DNA from 4 places in the Kocuria oxytropis genome. Region 2 is predicted to be linked to each of the others. Evidence: riboswitches for the same ligand, from Rfam matches in the RefSeq annotation. Region 2 holds a riboswitch; each other region holds the start of a gene.
What was found. A riboswitch is a leader RNA that binds a small molecule or an ion and turns the genes downstream of it on or off. The one in region 2 is predicted to bind cyclic di-AMP.
Positions count from the first base shown of each region.

Region 1: another riboswitch for cyclic di-AMP. It lies ahead of QYM41_RS04255 (C40 family peptidase); the one in region 2 lies ahead of QYM41_RS15370 (C40 family peptidase).
Region 3: another riboswitch for cyclic di-AMP. It lies ahead of QYM41_RS13365 (NlpC/P60 family protein); the one in region 2 lies ahead of QYM41_RS15370 (C40 family peptidase).
Region 4: another riboswitch for cyclic di-AMP. It lies ahead of QYM41_RS15785 (C40 family peptidase); the one in region 2 lies ahead of QYM41_RS15370 (C40 family peptidase).

Region 1 covers NZ_JAVFXA010000003.1:57,949-61,101, forward strand. Annotated here, with positions in the region: gene serC (phosphoserine transaminase) at 1-366, opposite strand, end outside; gene QYM41_RS04250 (metal-dependent transcriptional regulator) at 598-1,284, shown strand; cyclic di-AMP (ydaO/yuaA leader) riboswitch at 1,693-1,842, shown strand; gene QYM41_RS04255 (C40 family peptidase) at 1,848-2,522, shown strand; gene QYM41_RS04260 (C40 family peptidase) at 2,793-3,153, shown strand, end outside.
Region 2 covers NZ_JAVFXA010000018.1:39,630-42,782, forward strand. Annotated here, with positions in the region: partial or broken gene QYM41_RS15365 (response regulator transcription factor) at 55-398, shown strand; cyclic di-AMP (ydaO/yuaA leader) riboswitch at 1,087-1,255, shown strand; gene QYM41_RS15370 (C40 family peptidase) at 1,262-1,903, shown strand; gene QYM41_RS15375 (DUF305 domain-containing protein) at 2,222-2,911, shown strand.
Region 3 covers NZ_JAVFXA010000013.1:8,956-12,108, reverse strand. Annotated here, with positions in the region: gene QYM41_RS13370 (pyridoxal phosphate-dependent aminotransferase) at 1-992, opposite strand, end outside; gene QYM41_RS13365 (NlpC/P60 family protein) at 1,208-1,708, opposite strand; cyclic di-AMP (ydaO/yuaA leader) riboswitch at 1,714-1,899, opposite strand; gene QYM41_RS13360 (flavin-containing monooxygenase) at 2,464-3,153, opposite strand, start outside.
Region 4 covers NZ_JAVFXA010000020.1:18,851-22,003, forward strand. Annotated here, with positions in the region: gene QYM41_RS15775 (cation diffusion facilitator family transporter) at 1-182, opposite strand, end outside; gene QYM41_RS15780 (ArsR/SmtB family transcription factor) at 179-547, opposite strand; gene QYM41_RS15785 (C40 family peptidase) at 1,003-1,653, opposite strand; cyclic di-AMP (ydaO/yuaA leader) riboswitch at 1,659-1,812, opposite strand; gene QYM41_RS15790 (hypothetical protein) at 2,200-2,352, shown strand; gene QYM41_RS15795 (cation efflux transmembrane domain-containing protein) at 2,408-3,106, opposite strand; gene QYM41_RS15800 (ArsR/SmtB family transcription factor) at 3,103-3,153, opposite strand, start outside.

The sequences.
Region 1 (3,153 bases), on a different contig from region 2:
CGAGGCGCCCTCCAGGAACGGGGCGGCACCGGTGGCCTGGGCGAACTTCGCCCCGAACTCCCCGAACACCAGGTGCTGGGCCTTCCGCTCGACGAGCCCGAAGGCGGCGGCGTCCCAGAAGGCCGTGGCCCCGCCCAGCCCCAGCAGCACCTCGTGGCCCTCGGGCAGGCCGAGGAACCGGGCGAGTCCCTCGCGCACCGAGGCCACCAGTTCCTGGACCGGCGCCTGGCGGTGCGAGGTGCCGAGCAGCGCGGACCCGGCCCGGGCGACGGCCTCGACCTGGGCCGGGCGGATCTTCGAGGGGCCGGCGCCGAACCGGCCGTCGAGGGGCAGCAGGTGCTGGGGGATGGTGACGTGTGCGGGCAACGGGCGCTCCCTGGGCAATGGTGGGCGGCGGGTGACGGGCGTCGGCGGGCGCGGCCGCCGGAGGGCGCTCGCGCTGGTCGCGCCCGCCGCCCATTCTGCCCCACGGGCGGCGGCGGGCGCGGCGGCCGGCTCCCTCCGCCGCCGGTGCGGGCCGCCCACTAAGCTCGTGCGGGAAGACCGGACCGGGCGGGATCCCCGGGGCCGGACGGCCGGACGAAGGATGACTGAGGCATGAGCGACCTGATCGACACCACGGAGATGTACCTGCGGACCGTGCTCGAGCTCGAGGAGGAGGGGATCACCCCGATGCGGGCCCGCATCGTGGAGCGTCTGGACCACTCGGGGCCCACGGTCTCGCAGACGGTGTCCAGGATGGAGCGGGACGGGCTGCTGACCATGGGCCCGGACCGGTCGCTGCTGCTCACCGAGGCGGGGCGGGAGCGGGCCGTGCAGGTCATGCGCAAGCACCGGCTGGCGGAGCGGCTGCTGGCGGACGTCATCGGCCTGGACCTGGCCCAGGTCCACGACGAGGCCTGCCGCTGGGAGCACGTCATGAGCGAGCAGGTCGAGCGGCGGCTCGTGGACCTGCTCCACAGTCCCCGTCACTCGCCGTACGGCACCCCGATCCCGGGTCTGGCCGCCCTGGGGGTCGAGGAGAGCCCCGCCGCGGCGCACCCCTCCCTGCTCGACGCCGCCCGCCGGCTGCCGGAGGAGGCCCACACCGTGGCCCTGCTGCCGGAGGTGGTCCAGGCGGACGCCGACCTGCTGGGCGTGCTGAGCGACGTGGGCGTGCTGACGGGCGCGGAGGTCAGGGCCCGGGTGGACGGTGAGCGCGTGCGCGTCGAGGTGCCGGCCACGGGCCGGTCCGCCGAGATCGACCTGCGCACCGCCGCGGCCATCCGCGTCCTCGCTCGCTGACCTGTCGCCGGAGGCCGCCGAGGGCACTCCGGGGGCGCTCCGGAGGGCACCCTCGAGGGGTCTCCGGCATGTCCGGGCGAGGGGGCGGACCGCAGTGTGGGGACGTTCACAAGCGACTTTCGGCCAGTCCGGCCCGGCGGGCCCGTCCGGGGCGCCGCACCCCCGGTGACGTGCGGATTCTCGGTCCTCCGAGGTGCGCTCCACAGAACGTCACGGATGGGAACTCATATCCGAGAAGAGATCAAAAGGGCATGATTCGGAGGCTGACCGTGTCCCGACCGTGATCGGCCGTGATCAAAACGTGACACTTCCGTAATCAATCATGTACTGTTCAACGCGTGCTGATCACTGGTCGGATCGGCGCCCACGGAGCACATCGCCGAATTCTGCCGGTGCCCCGTGGCCTCTTCACAGAAACTGCTTGGCAGAAGCGGGGGAACCACTTTCGGTCCCGGTGATCCGGGTCCTTGGGGTTAAGTCGTCAGAGCGCGTGCGCTCTGCGGCCGGGTGTCTCCCACCCGAATCCGACAGCTCACCTCGTAGGCAAAGGGAGGAACTCACCCATGTCGCTTTTCCAGCAGAACACTGCCCGCCACCGTGCCGAGAGCACCTCGCACGTCGTGCGCAACACCACCATCGCCGCCGCCGCCGGCGCCGCGATGATCGGCTCCATCGCTCCGGCGCAGGCCTACGCCCAGGCTCCCGTCGAGTCCGGTGCGGCCTACTCGGCCCCGGCCTCCGCCTCGCTGGCCGGTTACACCTCGTACACCTACCAGGCCCCGGTCGCCGCGCAGCCCGCCTACGAGGCCCCGGCCTACCAGGCCCCGGCCCCCGCCCCGGCTCCGCAGGCCGCCTCCACCGCGAGCGTGACCCCGCAGTCCACCGCCACCACCGCGATCGCCCCGGCGGCCGGCGGCATCGTGGGCACCGCGATGTCCGCCCAGGGTGCGGGCTACGTCTACGGCGGCACCGCCTACGGCGCCTGGGACTGCTCCGGCTTCACCCAGTGGGTGTTCGCGCAGAACGGCATCGACCTGCCCCGCACCACCTGGTCCCAGTTCGCCGCGGGCACCCCCACGGCCAACCCGCAGCCCGGTGACCTCGTCTCCCAGAACGGCGGCGCGCACGTCGGCATCTACATCGGCGCCGGCAAGATGATCTCCGCCCTCAACCCCACCCAGGGCACCCAGGTGCACTCCGTCAACGCCATGCAGCTGGACGGCTACTACACCTTCTGATCCGGCCCGCCGCCCGCGGGGACAACCCGCGGGCGGCGCCCGATCCTTTTCTCCCCCCCCCCACGGAGTTCCGCTCTCCCGGTTCTCCGTGCTCCCTGCTGTCCGACCGGACGGCCCCCTCCTCCGCTCGCCCGGCCGTCGTTCCCGATCCCGGAACACGGTCCTGCCGGACACCGGATCACCCCGAGCACCGCCCGGGGTGATCCGCGCTGTCTCCGCGTCCCTCCGGCAGACCGCCCCGGCCCCGCCAGAAAGCCGCCTGAACTCCTCATGACTCGTGACCTGTCCTCCCCGAACGGCATCGCCTCCCTCCTGAGCGGCAAGGCCCGCACGGTCGCCGCCGTCGCCGCGTTCTCCGGCCTCGCCGTCGCCACCACCGTCTCCGTGCAGGCCGCTCCGTCCCAGGACGCCTCCGCCGACGCCCCGCTGTCGGCCGTCGCGGCCGCCACCCCCACCGCGGCGCCCACCGTGTCTCTCGAGCCCGTCGCCCACGTGACGAAGGCCGAGAAGCCCGCGGAGAAGAAGACCGAGAAGAAGGCGGAGAAGAAGACCGAGAAGAAGGCGGAGCGGACGGTCGAGACCCCGGTCGTCGCGGCCGTGGCCGCCCCGGCCCCGAAGCCCGTGGCCGCCC
Region 2 (3,153 bases):
CCCGCAACCGACCTTCGGCATGAAAGCCTCCCGGACCGAGGGGACACTGAAGTCATGCATCCTGGCACTGACGCGGCGGCCGGGCGGGTGCTGGTGGTGGACGACGAAAAGCCCCTGGCGCAGATGGTCGCCACCGCCCACACCGGGCCCGGCGCGGTGGAGGCCGCCCGCAGCCGGAGCGTTGATGTGGTGGTGCTGGATCTGGGGTTGCCCGGGCTGGACGGGATCGAGGTGTGCCGCAGGATCGGGGGGTCTCCCAGTGCTACGTGCTGATGCTCACCGCCCGCGGGGACGAAGACGACTAACTGGCCGGCCTGACCGCCGGGGCTGATGACTACATCACCAAGCCCTTCAGCGTGGGCGAGCTCGTCGCGAGAGTGGCCGCGGTGCTGCGCCGGTCCCGAACCACCGTGACTACCGTGGAGCCGGCCCGAGTGTTCGGGGACCAGACCGTCGATCTCACGGCCCACGAGGCGCGGGTGGATGGGGAGCCGGTCTCGAGCATCGAGGTCACATGAGTCACGATCTGGCGCCTTCATCGAGGTCCCGGCCCCCAGCACCAGCCACAGACCCGGAATGGTTTAAAGATTCCGTGAAGAAAAGGGCCTTTTCCCGGCCGGGCCATGTTCGGATATGAAGATTTCATGAAGGAAATAGCTCATTCCCCTCAGGAAATGCTGGGTACTTTTGTGCAGAAATCCGATAAAAACCTTGTGGAACGCTGGACTTCGCCCGGGGGCCCGCCCCTCCCCGGACAGGACGCAGGCCGGTAGGGCCATGAGTGCAGAGGGGCTGCGGATCCCAGCCCCCAGCGCGCTCATCGGCGCGATGCCGCAGGTCAGGGCCTCCCCCGGCGGTCCCGATGAGTGGTGGCACCGGGAGGAAAGACAACTGGTGGCGCCACCACGCCGGAACGAATGTGCCCCCGGGTGTCGTGGACGACCCGCGGTTCGCCGACGACCGCGCGGAGTCGCTGCAAGCCTTTTCCCGGCACCACAAGGAATGTGACCTTTTCGTTATCCAGGCGCTAGTGTCCTCTGCGTGCCGTTGGCTGATCTCATCGGCTTCCCCGGGTGCTTCGCCGAATTCTGCCGGCAGCCGGGGTCCCCATCACAGAAATGACTTGGCAGAAGCGGGGGAACCATACCCGGTCCGCACCCGGACCTTGGGGTGAAGCCGCCGGAGCTGCAGGCTCAGCGGCCGGGTGCCTCCCACCCGAACCCGACAGCTCACCTCGTAGGCAAAAGGAGGACCCTCATTCATGGCTTTCTTCACGCGTAGCTCTGCCCGCCACCGCGCCCAGACCCCCTCGCACCTGGTGCGCACCACGACCCTGGCCGCCGCTGTCGGCGCGGCGGTGATCGGCTCCGTCGCCCCGGCTCAGGCCTATGCCGAAGCCCCCGCCACGACCGACACCGCATACTCGGCCCCCGCGACCTCCCCGACACCGGCCGCTTCCCAGTCCCCCGTCACCGTGCAGACGGCGAGCCAGCCGGACGCTCCGGCCGCTGGGCAGGCCACCTCGAGTCTCTCCCCCCAGTCCTCGGACATTTCCGAGATCTCCGCTGCGGCCGGCGGCATTGTCGGCACCGCGATGCAGGGTGTCGGCACCGGCTACGTCTGGGGCGGCACGGACTTCGGCGCCTGGGACTGCTCCGGGTTCACCCAGTGGGTCTACGCCCAGCAGGGCATCGACATCCCCCGCACCAGCCAGCAGCAGTGGGCGGCCGGCACCCCGACCACCGACCCGCAGCCCGGCGACCTCGTGGTCCAGAACGGCGGGGCCCACATCGGGATCTACCTCGGTGGCGGCAAGATGATCTCCGCGCTGAACCCCACCCAGGGCACCTTCGTGCACAGCGTGAATGCCATGCCGACGGTCGGCTACGTCACTTTCCGTTGAGCCAACACGCCGCCCGCCACGAATGCCACGCGTGGCGGGCGGCGTGTGTGCCCCCCATCTGACCAGCATCCGGGACCGGCCGGCCAGAACCGGAGATGCCTGCACCCGGCCAACGCCGGGGAACACCCCGATTTGGCCGCCTGACGGACCCGCTCTTGAAAGTTCAGTGAAGATCTACCGCCCAGCCCTCCCAACCCGGAGAAGCCAGCTGCGGCGGGGCTACCGTCAATGGATCGGCCCGCCTCGACCCGAGGCTGAGCAGAGCAAACACCACAATGTGCAGGCCCAGCACGGGCTGCTGCGAAAGAGAGTTTCTTCATGACGTCGACGATCAAGCACCTGGCCGCCGGGACGGCCCTGGCGCTGGCCCTCAGCGGTGCCGGAGCGACCGCGGCGGTCGCGTCCCCGACGCACCAGCCCGCCTCCGCCTCCGCGCAGACGGGCGCTGAGCGGCACATGAACCATGACCGCCACTTCGCCGTGATGATGGTCCCCCACCACCAGGGTGCCACCGACATGGCCGAGCTGGCCCTGCAGAAGTCCGAGCGCCCCGAGATCCGTGACCTGGCGGAGAAGATCATCGAGGCCCAGACCGAGGAGATCCAGCAGCTGGAAGCAGCGGCCCAGCGGCTGGCCGCCGGGAACACCCCGGGGCACCACCACCACGGCCACGGGCACCACCACGGACACGGCCACGGCCACCATGGCGGCCATGGTCAGAGCATGAATGCCGACATGCAGGGCGCCATGATGGGCGAGATGGACGGCATGGACGGCATGGACGGCATGAGCCTGGAGGAGCTGGCGAAACTGTCCGGGGACGAGTTCGACCAGGCTTTCCTCGAACAAATGATCGCCCACCACCAGATGGCTCTCGACATGGCCGAGATGGAGCTGCAGATGGGCACCGACCCCGAGCTGCGAGCCATGGCGGAGAAGATGATCGAGGACCAGCAGGTGGAGATCGAGCTCATGCAGGGCTGGTTGGAGGAGTGGTTCGCGGCCTGATCCAGGACCACGAGCTGAACCCCCACCGGCTGGAACGGGCCGCCACCGGGACGTCATGATCCCCGTCGACCCGTTCCAGCCGGTCCAGTGCGGTGATCCCCGACCCGGCACCCGATGGGCGCGCGCCCTTCGCACAGTCAGCGGCACCCCAAACGGTCACCGACCAACCGTAGGTTCGCCAGCGCCGCGTCCTCTTGCCTCAGGACACGGACCCCCTCGCCTGGGGTCCTGCTCCGCCAGCG
Region 3 (3,153 bases), on a different contig from region 2:
GCGGCGGTGACGTCGGGGAACAGGTAGAACGTCGACTGCGGCACGGCCACGTGCATGCCGGGGGTGGCGTTCACGAGCTCGCAGGCGGCGTCCCGGCGCTCGCGCAGGACGTCGAGCATCTGCTGCACGGGTTCCTGGGTGCCGCGGAGCGCTTCGATGCCGGCCCACTGCACGTAGTGCGTGGTGCAGGACTCGTCGTTGGTGTTGAGGGTGCTGAGCACCGTGGCGATCTCACGCGGCGCGACGGCGCAGCCGAGGCGCGAGCCGGTCATGGCGAACTTCTTGCTGAACGTGTAGAGGATGACGGTGCGCTCGGCCATGCCGGGCAGCGAGGCGATCGAGCTCGAGACCCCCTCGTAGCGGGTCTCGAAGTAGGCCTCGTCGGAGAGCACCCAGAGATCGTGCTCCTGGGCGAGCTGCGCGACGGCCTCGCGCTCGGCCGCCGTCGACTCGGCCGAGATGGGGTTCTGCAGGTCGTTGTAGATGATGGCGACCGTGTTCGGGGTGATCGAGGCACGCACCTGGTCGAGGTCGATCGCGAAGCCGTCCTCCGTGGGCAGGTAGCGGTACGACACGGCCGTGCCCCCGAGGTACTCGATCTGCGACTCGTAGATCGGGAAGCCGGGGTTCGGGTAGAGCACCTCCTCGCCCGGGTTCATGACCGCCTGCAGGAACTTGGTGATGACGGGCTTGCCGCCCGTCATCACCACGATGTTCTCGGGGCTGAGGTCGATGCCACGACGCGAGCCGATGTCCTCGGCGAGGGCCTCGCGCAGCTGCGGGATGCCGGGGCCGGGGCCGTAGCCGGTGTAGCCGTCGGCGATGGCCCGGTCCATCGCCTCGACGATGTGCGGGGCCGTCGGGATGTTGATGTCGCCGAGGTGGAAGGGGTACACGCGGTTCCCCTTCGCCTTCCAGGCGGCGGCGGCCTGGGCGACGCTGAAGGCGGTTTCGGTGCCCAGCCGGTCGAGCCGGTGTGCGAGTTCCCGCATGCTGTTCCACTCCTCGTCGAGTTGGTGATTGATCCGCTGGCGGACCCGCACCGAGCATACGACTCATATATCAGCCTGGGAAGAGTGGTTCCCCGATGGATTTCCACCGTGGACATCGCCGCTAGGTTCTTCGCGCTCAGAGGCCGGCCGCATGGGATGCGGGTGTGCGGCTCCCGTCGGGACGGGAACCGCACACCCGCATCAGGCGTGGAGTGTCAGTGCACGCGGAGGTAGACGGGGCCGGAGCCGACGTTGACGGTCTGGATGACCGTCTGGTTGCCGTTCCAGCCGCCGTGGACGGCCTTGCCGCCGCCGATGTACACGGCGATGTGGGCGAAGCCCATGCCGCCGTTGGCGTAGTAGACCAGGTCGCCGGGCCGGGCCTGCGCGGCGGAGACCCGCGTGCCGAGCTTCAGGTAGGAGTCCGGCCACCCGTGGTGCTTGACCCCGGCCGCGCGCAGGGCCTTGGTGACCAGGGCGGTGCAGTCCTGCCGCACGCCGAGCTGGTTCCGCGCCGCGGCGGCGATGGTTGCGGCCTTGCCGGCCTGGGACTGGGTGCTGAGGACCTGCTGGGGGGCTGCGACGGGGGCGGCCTGGGCCGGGGCCACGCTGCTGAGCGCCAAGGCGCCGCCGGCGACCGCCAGGATGGCGGTGCGCCCGAGGCGGAACGGGCTCTGGGCGCGATGGCGGGGCGTGCGGGACTGGAAAACGGGCATGAGTGATGTCCTCCCTCTTGCCTGCGAGGTGAGCTGTTGGATGCGGGTGGGAGACACCCGGTCGTCAGGGTGGGGGCCCCGACGACTTAACCCCTAGGTCCCGGGGGAGGGACCGTTTCTGGTTCCCCCGCTTCTGCCGAGCGATGTGTCTGGGGGCCCCGGGCACCGGCAGAATTCGGCGATGTGCACGGAGATGCCGATCGTTAATGCGATGAGCACGGAGAGAACACTAACCGAAAAATAACGGGAAAGTCACGTTTAGATCACGGGCGCGTCTCGGCTTTGGTGCTGATCTGGCATTGCACCTCCGCGCCCGGACGCCGTGGTCCGATGAGGCGTGCCCAAGGGAATCCCCCGGGAGGCTCAGCTCGAGACGAAAGTGGGCTTGACCTGGGGCTCTGCCCGAGTCATGCCGATGGGCAAGCATGCCCCTGTCCGGGGTCTAGTGCCGGGTGGCGGCACCCGTGGCAGGGTGTGACTGTTTGCCGGGAAAGGTCCACAGAACATTAGATCGCCGACGGGATCGGCCCCTTCCTCCTGGGTCGGGAAAACAACCTCCTCCGGCGATCTCCGTTGTCCTGTCAGGAATTCGCAAAAAGAAAGAAATGCGTTTCCGGCGCGTCGATCTCGCTCTCCTGGCGTCCTCCGAGCACCAGGCTGCCGAGGAGGGGATGCGCCCCGGAGCCCCGGCCTGCCGGCATGCGGAGGGCTCCGGTGCCGCGGCACCGGAGCCCTCCGTTCGGCTGTTCAACCGGTCAGGCGACGCTGAAGCCCTCGTACTGCCGGGAGGCGACCTCGTCGCACTTGGCGCGGTAGGCGCCGACCCCGCCCACGTAGGGCATGAACACCCGCGGCTTGCCGGGCACGTTGGCACCCAGGTACCAGGAGTTCGCCTGCGGGAACAGGGTCATGTCCGCGGCGTCGTTGACGTGCTGCACCCACGCGTCCTCCGCCTCGGGGGAGGCCTCGGAGCGGGTGAGGCCCTGGTCCTCGAGGTAGCGGATGTGGTCGGTGATCCAGTCGACGTGCTGCTCGATCGAGGTCACCATGTTGCTGAGCACCGACGGGCTGCCGGGGCCGGTGACCAGGAACAGGTTCGGGAACCCGGCGGTGGCCAGCCCGAGGTAGGTCCGCGGGCCGGCGGCCCACTTCTCGGCCAGGGCGAGCCCCTCGGTGCCCCGGATGTCGATCCGGCTCAGGGCCCCGGTCATGGCGTCGAAACCGGTGGCGAAGACGATCGCGTCGACTTCGTACTCCTGCTCCGTGGTGGCCAGCCCCCGCTCGGTCAGCCGGGTGATCGGCGCGGACCGGACGTCGACCAGGGAGACGTTCTCCCGGTTGAACGTCGTGTAGTAGTCGGTGTCCACGCAGATCCGCTTGGTGCCCACGGGGTGGTCGTAGGGCTTGAGCAGCTCCGCGACCTGCGGGTCCTCGACGATCTCGTC
Region 4 (3,153 bases), on a different contig from region 2:
GCGATGAGCAGCCCGGCCGAGTCGGTGAACATGTGCCCGGCATCGGCCAGCAGCGCCAGGCTGCCCGAGACCACCGCACCGATGATCTCGGCGACCATAATCGTGGCGGTGATGGCGAACACCACTGCCAGTTTCCCCCTCCGCCCGGCGCCGGCGTGGGAATGATCGTGCTCGCCGCTCATACCGGAATCTCCTGGGTGGTGGCGTCATCGGCGAGGGCCTCGGCGGCGCACTCGGGTGTCCCGCACCGGCACACCGGTTCGACGGTGAGGATAGTGCCCAGCAGGTCCTCCAACGCGTGGGCCAGCTTGGGGTCCGAGAGTTCATAGCGCACGTTGCGCCCCACCGGCACGCCCACGACCAACCCGCAGTCGCGCAGACAGGCCAGGTGGTTGGACAGGATCTGCCGGCTCACCCCGATCCGGGCCGCCAGTTCCGAGGGCACCGCTGGGCCCTGCTGCAGCTGCAGCAGCACCGCGGCCCGGGTGGGATCGGCCAGTGCTTTGCCGAAACGGGACATCACCGCGACCGGGGACAAGATCCTCATCCAATAACCGTACAGCAGAATCTGTATCAAAGGAGATGAGGGGCTTCCCTTGATGATCGGGCAATGTCCAGCTCGTATTCATACGGTGAGGGCGGACGGGGGTGCCGTCCGCCACTGCGGCATCCCCGTCCCCCGAGCCATCGCTGCACCCTAAGGGCTCTCGCTCCAATGCCGAGGCGGAGCAGGATAAGCACTGCCCGCGTCCAGCGGAAGACAGGGCAAGGCCATGAGCACTCTCCGATCCTCTCCGCAGGACTGCTCCCCGTGTGCCGATTCGCTGGCGTGTGCACATCGACAGGATCGTGGCAATCGTTCGAGTCTGCGGCTACAGCTGCGGAGTGCACCCATGCGGTCCATCCGAGTGCACCCATGCGGTCCATCGACGATGATCCTGGCGGGGCACTCCGCACCTGACGGATGAGCCCACCGGCCGGCCTTCACCACATCGGCGAGACTCACCGGTAGGTGTAGTACCCGTCGACGGGCATGGCGTTGACGGAGTGGACGAAGGTGCCCTGGGTCGGGTTCAGCGCCGAGACCATCTTGCCGCCACCGATGTAGATGCCGATGTGGTTGCCGCCGTTCTGGGACACCAGGTCACCAGGCTGCGGGTTGGACGTCGGGGTGGCGGCGGCGATCTGCTGGAAGCTGGTGCGGGGGATGTCGATGCCGTTCTGGGCGTAGACCCAGCCGGTGAATCCGGAGCAGTCCCAGGCCCCGAAGGAGGTCCCGCCCCAGACGTAGCCGGTGCCCACGCCCTGCATGGCCGTGCCCACGATGCCGCCGGCGGCCGGGGCGATCTCGGTGATGGCGGTGGACTGCGGGCTCACGCTCGAGGTGGCGGCGCTCTGCTGCGGGGCCGGGGTCGGAGCGGCGGGCTGCGCGGCGACCGGGGCCGGGGTGGTGTAGGAGGCCAGGTTGGCCGTCGCCGATGCCGGAGCCGCATAGGAGGACCCGGAGGCGGCGGGGATCTCGGCGTAGGCCTGGGCCGGAGCGATGGAGCCCACCAGTGCGGCGCCGGCGGCGGCGACGACGGTGGTGGTACGCACGGCGCGCGAGGAGGTCTGGGCGCGGTGACGGGCAGTGTGCTGCTTGAAAAGCGACATGGGTGGATTCCTCCCTTTGCCTACGAGGTGAGCTGTCGGATGCGGGTGGGAGACACCCGGTCGCAGAACGCACGCGCTCTGAGACTTAACCCCAAGGCCCCGGTACACCGGGACCGGTAATGGTTCCCCCGCTTCTGCCAAGCGATTTCTCTTCAGGAACCCCGGGCACCGGCAGAACTCGGCGATGTGCCACGAGGGCGCCGACAGGATCAGTGGTCGGCACGCACTGAAGAGTACAAGGAGATTACGAAACAATCACAATCCGATTCGGGAATGTATAGAGATCGTAAAGAAGTGGTCAAGGCTTGATGAAGACCTGAATTGTTGTCGGCTTTTTCCTGTTAATTTCCCGAGAAAGGCGGGGCGCTCTGCGCTTTGAGTGAGGTGGCTTGTTGGTGCGTGGGCGCTGCGCGGGGAGTCGTCGCCCACACAGCGGTGGGGACAGGAGCCACTTCAAAAGGCGCGGCGGGTGGATCGAGAGCGAAGCCCGCGGCCATCCTGGGATATTTCGCGCTGCATCAAGCCCCGGAAATTTGGGCTCTGTCCATGCTCGCACTGACTGGCGGAACGTTAGCCAGCGTTGTGGTCGAGGAGATGCCCGACCAAGCCCACGAAGGCGACACCAGCGTGCCGGGACCGATCCTGCTCACCGGCGGAGTTGCGCTGTTCGCCGCGATCTCCGTCTACCTCGGTTCCTGAGAAGCCGTGCGCCCCGGCGTCCTCGTCTCGGGGCGCCGACGCGTGCCGACCGTGCTCAGTGGGCGCAGTTGGGACCGCATCCACCGCAGTGTGCACCGTCCTCGGCGGTGAGGACCGCAACGGGAGTGCAGCAGGCGTCTCCGCGCCAGGCCTCCAGCCCCTCCTTGACCGCCACGGCGGCGATCACCAGCGCAGCCAGCGGGTCGGCCCAGGACCAGCCCAGGGTGCTGTTGAGCACCAGGCCTACCAGCAGCACGGCGGAGAGGTAGGTGCACAGCAGGGTCTGCTTGGAATCGGCCACCGCAGAAGCGGAGCCCAGTTCCCGGCCGGTGCGGCGTTCGAACCAGGACAGGAACGGCATGATGAGCAGGCTCACCGCGGCCAGTCCGATGCCGACCGGGGAGTGTTCCGGCTCGGCGGCCCCGAGCAGGGCGCGGATCGCATCGACGGTGACGAAGGCGGCCAGGCCGAAGAAGGAGAACGCGATCACCCGCATCGCCACCTTTTCCCGTTGGTGCGGGTCCGGGGCGGCGAACTGCCACGCCACCGCCGCCGCGGAGAGGACCTCCACGATCGAGTCCAGGCCGAAGCCGATCAGCGCCGAGGAGGAGGCGATGGTGCCGGCGGTCAGGGCGATGACCGCCTCGAGCACGTTGTAGGTGATGGTGCCGGCCACGATCCAGCGCACCCTGCGGTGCAGCACCGCCCGGCGTGCATCGGTGATGGGCTTGGGGTCCAGGGTCAGGGAGGTCATGTGCAGGTGCATCCTTCCGGGGAGCAGCAGGTCGGGTCCACGGTGAC